Prochlorococcus marinus CUG1415: one gene and its partner. The protein of the gene in region 1 interacts with the protein of each later gene in a pairwise test. Links are inferred from orthologs where the notes say so. Each region holds a gene or a part of one and is shown on either strand. Other genes may lie near its edges.

The links. Proteins that work in one complex are often made in the same cells at the same time.
Region 2: the proteins of HA143_RS02815 (region 1) and HA143_RS08360 interact in binary tests that used the Escherichia coli proteins (3 or more experiments, as listed by UniProt). The link is inferred for Prochlorococcus marinus CUG1415 from one-to-one orthologs.

Annotation. Positions count from the first base shown.
Region 1 is NZ_JAAORL010000001.1:490,520-494,437, reverse strand. What follows is about bases 452-3,421. They hold HA143_RS02815 (peptidoglycan D,D-transpeptidase FtsI family protein), read right to left. Parts: upstream 2,828-3,421; coding sequence 1,076-2,827; downstream 452-1,075. Other genes in these bases: HA143_RS02805 (CPBP family intramembrane glutamic endopeptidase), read right to left, coding at 3,341-3,421; HA143_RS02810 (hypothetical protein), read right to left, coding at 2,827-3,255; tal (transaldolase), read right to left, coding at 452-987. Outside these bases: more of tal, read right to left, coding at 1-451; more of HA143_RS02805, read right to left, coding at 3,422-3,918. UniProt on the Escherichia coli protein: Essential cell division protein that catalyzes cross-linking of the peptidoglycan cell wall at the division septum. Required for localization of FtsN.
Region 2 is NZ_JAAORL010000002.1:401,317-405,050, reverse strand. Bases 670-3,455 are described here. They hold HA143_RS08360 (FtsW/RodA/SpoVE family cell cycle protein), read right to left. Parts: upstream 2,788-3,455; coding sequence 1,552-2,787; downstream 670-1,551. Other genes in these bases: HA143_RS08355 (hypothetical protein), read left to right, coding at 3,056-3,455; HA143_RS08365 (cytochrome c biogenesis CcdA family protein), read right to left, coding at 813-1,469; HA143_RS08370 (cytochrome c biogenesis protein ResB), read right to left, coding at 670-812. Outside these bases: more of HA143_RS08370, read right to left, coding at 1-669; more of HA143_RS08355, read left to right, coding at 3,456-3,532; atpB (F0F1 ATP synthase subunit A), read left to right, coding at 3,555-3,734.

The DNA of each region.
Region 1 (3,918 bases):
CAATTTATGTTTTTTAATCTCTGAATATCTCTGTAGTAGCAGCTCTTCCAATTCTTCTATAGCCTTACTGAATCCAGTGATACCTTCACTAAGCTTCTCACTCGCCATTTGATCTTCTAACATACTTAATCTGAAATCTTTTTCTTCAAATTCGTAATCAATAGATTTATTAATTTGGGTACTTACATCTAATTTTCTAATTAACTCTCCATTTTCTTTTTTCAGTTCTTCAAGAAATTTTGGTGCGATTGTTAAAAGATCGCAACCTGCTAATTCTTTTATTTCATCAAGATTTCTAAAACTCGCTCCCATTACTTCTGTCTTGAATCCCTTTTCTTTAAAGTACTTATAAATTTGTGTAACCGAAATAACACCAGGGTCTTCAGCACCAACAAAACTAGTTTTACCAGTTTTTGCTTTATGCCAATCCAATATACGGCCAACGAACGGAGAAATTAGAGTTATTTTTGCATTGGCACAAGTTACCGCTTGGCAGAAGTTAAAAAGTAAAGTTAAATTGCACCTAATACCTTCTTTTTCCAAAATTTCAGCTGCCTTAATTCCCTCCCAAGTTGCAGCAATCTTAATCAAGATTCTTTCCTTTTCAATTCCAAAATTTTTGTAAAGATTGATCAATTTTCTCGCTTTTTTTACCGTAGATTCAGTGTCAAAGCTCAGTCTTGCATCAACTTCTGTAGATACGCGCCCTGAAATAATTTTCAATATTTCTTTCCCAAAAAATACTGAAACTTGGTCAACAGTTTCTTTAATTAATTCAAGTTCAGAGAATCCTTGTGGTAATGCATTTTCTGAACTTTCTAAAGCTTTATCAATTAATTTCACATAATCAGGGTTCTTAGCAGCAGCAAGTATTAGGGATGGATTGGTGGTGGCGTCCCTTGGTTGAAATTTTTTTATCGAATCTAAATCTCCAGTATCTGCAACAACAACAGTCATTGAGGACAATTGTTCTAAAATTGATTTCATATCTAAATAATCGTATATATATAAACTAGCTTTTATTCCTAATGAAATCATCAGATAATGAACTAAATATTTATAAAATTGGAAAATTTTAGGGTTTTTTAACAATCATTCCGTGATCTTTAATCTTAGGAGGTATTTTTTCAATTACTATCAAACTCTCGATTATTTCTTTCGCAACTGGTACTGCAACAGTTGAACCATATGCATATGATTTAGATGGCTCATCAACGACTACAAGGACAGCATATTTTGGATCATTAACTGGTAAGGTCGCGATAAAACTACAAACTTTTTTGCTTGTGTAGGAACCATTTAAGGCTTTTTGAGAAGTGCCCGTTTTCCCAGCAATCCTATAACCCTCGATTTTTACTCCAGATCCACTACCTTTATCAACTACGCTCTCCATCCATTCAAGAACAGTTTTAGAAACCTCTTGAGAAAAAAATTGTTTTTTTGGATTTTTATTAAATCTTTCTTTAAAAGTTGAGGTTACATGAGGAGTTACTTCAAACCCCCCATTTGCCAGAGCCGCATGTAGTTGAAGTAATTTAAGTGGCGAGATTGAGAACCCTTTACCAAAAGAAGTTACGGCAGGCTCAATTGATTGATTTACAAATAAATCTTTTCTCTTAAGTTGGCCAGCAGTTGATTCAAATAAGTCAGTCTCTAAAATTTTATTTATACCTAAATTTTTTAGCCAATCCCAATAAATTGAGGGGTCTAAATTTTGCATGATTTTTACCATCCCAACATTGCTTGAAACCTGCAAAACTTTTGGATAGTCAATGTATCCATTACCTTTTTTATCCCAATTAGAAAGTGTCCATCCTCCAACATTAATTCTCCCAATATCTTCAACTACTCCATCTTTCTGGATTACTTTTTCTTCTAAAGCCAATGCAAGATTAATAGGTTTAAAAGTTGAACCGGGCTCAAATAAATCTTGAGAATACCATCCCCTAAAAAGTTCAGAATCATACTGCCAAAATTTATTTGGATCGTACGACGGGACTGTAACCAAGGAGAGAATCCTACCATTATTAACATCCATAACTATGGCAAATCCCTTCTTTGCTTTCCATTTGCTTACTTGCTTTGATAATGCATTGAATGACGCTTTCTGTAATTTTGAATCTATAGTTAAGCCTAATTTTTTGTAATCAGAAATAAAATCTCCTGGGGCTGAATTATCCGGGAGAGGTGTTCCATCTCCTCCTATTTTTACAAAATTACTTTTATTAAAAACTTTAATTTGATTATCTAAATGAAGCTCTAAACCTGCTGAAGCTATATTCTCATCATTAACAAAACCAACAAGATTAGAGTAAATCTCGCCTTGTGGATAATATCTCTGCGAATATTTAAACAAATCAAGTCCGCTTATTTGGAGGTTTTTAATCTTTTCTGCCTTTTCTTCGGAAATTTTATCCACAAGCTTGATACCACTCATTTTATTATTAAATTTACTCAAGAGTATTTCACCATTTATATCCAAGATAGGTGACAATTTTTCTGTAACTTCTTCAATACTGCGAACTCTGTTAATTGAATCACCAGGAAAATTAAAATATTTTGGATGGGCCCATAATTTATAGAGAGGTTTATCGTAAGCAATTAGTCTTTTATTTCTATCAACAATCGCTCTCCTTGTTTTTAAGGCATTAGTTTTAGAAGACTGTATTAATCTAGCTTTCCTTTGCAAATCAGAGGCGTTAAAGACTTGCAATTTAACTAACCTACCAAACAAACAAAGTATTATGAGCAAGCTAAAAATATAGAGAAATTTAAATCTTCTTTGATCAAGAGGTACTAGACGAACAATTTTCTTGTATTTTTTCATCAATATCCCCTTTGAAATTTGCTATCACTAAAACCTTCAAGGAAACTACTTAAGTTTTTCTTAAATAAACTTTCTTTTTTTTCTGGAAGTTTATCTAGATAGATTAAATCTTTAGGTTTAGTTTTTCTATAAGTATTAATAGACTCAAGTTCACTAATATAAAATTCCTCAATTTTAGAAATAAAATCAATCAGATTATTATTGATAGCTCTTGTTTTAGATAAGTTTTTATATGTATTTGACCATTTTCTTTGACTATTAAAAGACAAGAAAAAAAAGGTGAAAATTAATACCAAAAGAGAGACATTAATGGTGTCGAAAATTTGATGTATTAATTTGATATTAATTAAGGATATTTTTTCAGAGTTTTTTTTACTTTCATATGAAACTTTTTTTTTTAAATTAAGTTGATTCCCATAAGGTTTCATCTATGATTTATTTTTTAAATGAAAGAAGTCTTATTAATTAAATAAACATCTTTTTGTTTAATTCGCAAGTAAAAAATTAAATTCTTTATGTCCTCAATAAGAACAAATTTAAGAAAGTCAATCCATTCCATAAAGAATGCATAATCACTGAGGAAAACAAACTCCCTGAAGCAATTCTTGTAATTGCTAATCCAATCCCTAGAACAAATAATGGCGGCATTTCTGCCAAACTTAAATGGGCTAATGCAAAGATAAAAGCTGAAACTATGATGCCCGAAATTACTCCAAAATCTCTTGAAAGAGTTGTTAGTAACATACCGCGAAATATAATCTCTTCAAATAAAGGAGCTAATAGAGTTGTTGTTACAAATAATAGAAAAAATGATAAGTAATTATTATTGTTAAGAACAATTTCCAGCAAAGGGTTACTACCATTCTGATTATCAATCAGACTATTCATAATTAGAGAGATCAATAAAACAAAAGGAACAATTGTTAACCAACCTTTAATTCCCTGAATAACTGCATATTTTATTGGCAAGAAATTAAACTGTAAATAATCCTTTTTAAAAGTAAATTGACCATTCAAAGATTTAATTTGATAATAAACTATCCATAATGGCGGAATAGCCATAAAAAGATATCCAAAGAAAATTTTTAAAG
Region 2 (3,734 bases), on another replicon or contig:
ATATTTGATATTGCCCAATCAGCTTGATAAATAGTTAAACCTTTAAACCTAATTGGGTGATTAACTTTGGCAGTTTTGATTTCATTCGATTTTAAATCTTCAGAAGAAAAATCTAACTTTGAAACGAACTGCTTTGGTATACCATCACTTTCTCGTTCTATAGAAAAATCGACTAATTTCACATTAGCTTTTGAGTTTGTACTCTCATTGATAAGATTCAAGCTTTCTCCAGGCAACAAATATTGTTCTTTTGATTCACTTGTAAAACTTCCATATGCTGAACCTATAAGTAAGACTATTAATCCAATATGTACAACTAAAGGTCCGACTTTTCCAATTAAACCCCTTCTTGCAGATATATGACTTTTAAATTTGTATGTTTTCCATCCTCTTTTTTTAAGTAATAAATCAGCTTGTGATAGTTGATCTTCGTCTTCATTGATTTGGTGACTTGAAGTTAATTGTAGTTTGCTAAATTTTTTTTCACTATCATATTCAATCCATTTTAATGAAGCTTTTAGAGAAGGGATTTGCCTCCTAAAACTGCAAGCTGAAAGAGAAATGCAAAGAAGAATTAATGAAAATAAAAACCAGAAGCTTGTATATATATGATCCAATTGAAGTCTTAAGACATTATCTCCATTTAAAAGTCCAAAAATAGGAGCATCATCGAAAATATCAATATAGAATTTTTTATTATTACCTTGAGGGATGAAAGTTCCTATGCCACTTGAAATGGCTATGAAGATTATTAGCGATATGGCGAATCTTAAACTTGATATTTTTAAAATTAAATTCTTAAAAATAATCATTTAAATCCAATTTGAAAATAAATTTAATAATCCTAGGGAAACTAAAAATATCCCACTTAAGGTGGGAATTATTTGACTAAATTTTCTAAGTTCTAAAAATTTTTTTAAGTTTTCTGCAGTAGCCCCTGCGACAATTAATGGAGTTACTTGGCCTATTCCAAAGAAGAATAAAACAATAATAGAGATCGTCGGATTTTTAGCTTGCGATACCCAAGCGAGAAGAGTAGCCAAAACTGGAGTAATGCAAGGTGAAGAGGCTAATCCAAAAGTAATTCCTATCGCAAAAGGTCCTAGAAATGATGGTATTTTATTTTCAATTATTTTTAAATCAGGTCCATTCGGGAACTGAAACTTTAGAATCCCCAGTAAATTTAAACCCATTATTATTGCTATTAGGGCAACAAACGAAGTGTAATAAGATGGAATTTGACCGTATATTTTACCTAAGAATCCACTAGCAGCCCCAAGTGCAACGAGTGAAAAAACGACTCCTCCTGAAAAACTAATAAGTTTAAATTTATTCTCCTCTGTTCCTCCTATATAAGCAATTGTGACTGGAAGTAATGATAATGAGCATGGCCCAAGACTTGTTAAAAGTCCTGCGCTGAAAACCAAAAATATAGTAAATGGACCTGGACTATTTAGACCATTCTGCATAAGCAGATTACCCTTTTGAGATAATTCTGAAATAAATAAATTAAATGATTCGATAGCTTGGCTGAATTCTTTTAAATTCTAACTAATGAAGAGTCTTTCGTGTACTCATCATACCTATGAATCCTGTTGATTCTAATGAACATCTAAGTAACATCCCTGCAATAAAAAAAGATGCGATTAATGAATTCCCACCATAACTAATGAAGGGTAGGGGTAAGCCTGTAGTAGGCATTGAACCCGTGGCTACAGCAATATGCATTATTGATTGAGCTGTCAACAATACACCGCATCCGATAGCAACTAATTTTGTATAGTTGTTTCTACACTTAAGAGCAATTCTTAGGCTTATATAAGAGAAAACTGCTAAAAAACCTAAGAATAAAGTACAACCCAATAAACCAAATTCCTCCGCAAAAATGGCAAAAATAAAATCTGTGTACATAAATGGTAGGTACTGTAATTTTTGTATAGAAAGCCCAAAACCTTGGCCAAATAGACCACCTGAACCTATGGCTAATAAACTTTGAACCAATTGAAATCCACTTTCTTGTTGATCTTTCCAAGGATTAATAAATGAAGTAACTCTAAGTTTTTGATATTCGTTATTGAGGATACTAATACATCCAGTAATTAATCCAAATGAGGCAAATGAACTAAGAGAGCTAAGTTTTACGCCTCCACATAAACCCATAACCCAAAAAAGAATTCCAGTTAATGATGCAGTACTTAAATTAGGCTGCTTTAGTATTAATAAAATTAATAAACCAAATGATGTTATTGTAATTAGTTTTTTATCATTCTTTATCAGATTCCAATGAGCAAAAAGGTTTGAAGATTCTAAAATTAGGAAAGGTTTAATTAATTCAGATGGTTGCAGACGTAAATTCCCTAGTAATAGCCATCTTGAAGATCCATTCACCGTAATTCCAGTAATATTGGTTAGGAAAATCAAAAAGAATAAAATATAAAAAATAATTTTTGAACACTTTAAAAGACTTCTAATGTTCGTATTAAGAACCAAATAAAATAGACCAATGCCTGGAATTGTCCAAATAATTTGTTTCTTTAAGAAGTAAGCCCAATTTCCCATTTCTCTACTAGCCACCCACCAACTTGATGATCCTAGAATAAATATTCCTAATATTGACCAAATTCCAACGAGCATAACTAGGATTTTTGCCTCATAAGGCCATATTGTCCAAGGTAAGGGAAATATAGATTCTATTAAATTGCTTTGATTCTTTTTGTTATCAGAACTAAGGGTTTTTTTTCTTTTAGAAATTCTTTTATATTCTATTTTTTCTTGACTTATCTCCAATTTTTTAGATGTATATACACTATTGAGACGTTTAATTCAGATTTTGCCAAGTCTTTTATTAACGTTTTAAGTTGTAAGTCAATTAATATTATGACTTTTTTATGAGATTTATTCTTGAAGAATAAAGTAAAAAATGGTCTATAGATTCATCATAAATCTTAAGAATTAATTTTTTATAAAAAAAAACTAGCTAAAAGGCCCCTCTCCGTGATAGATTCCCTGAGTTTATATACTTACTTCAAACCATTTAAGAGAGGATTTCTAAACTATGTTCACATCAGTGGACTCAAATAGAAAAAAAGTTGAGCATCCTTCTAATGAGAATGTTCAATTTGCTCAATCCCTGGATAATTCAATCATCAAGGAAAGTAGATCTGGCATCGCCAATCAAATAGATAATTTACTTTCTCAAAATGATGAATACACAAAATTGCAATTAACAATTTTTGGAATTACTTTTATTGTTTCTATTTTATTAGCATCAATAACTGGAATTTTTCTCGGATTTACTTTTGGTTTTAGTATTTTTATAGGTGCAATTGCCGGTATTTTTTACTTACGTTTGCTCGCTAAAAATGTAGGAAAACTTGGTAAAGAATCAACAGGTGTATCAAAATTGCAACTATTAGTTCCAGTTTGCCTCTTTATTTTTGCTAGCAAGCTAGGATCTTTGGATATTTTTCCTGCAATGATAGGTTTTTTTATTTATAAACCTTCACTCATTCTTTATTTTTCACGTTCTTAAGTAAATTTTTTATTCAAATCAAATGTTCTTTAATTCCCTGCTAACAAATTTTGCAGCATTAGAAGTTGGTCAACATCTTTATTGGCAAATTGGAAATATCAGACTTCATGGGCAGGTATTTTTGACATCTTGGATTTTATTAGGAGCGTTATTAGTTTTTATTTCTTTAGGAACTAAAAAAATGGAAAATGATCCTAAAGGC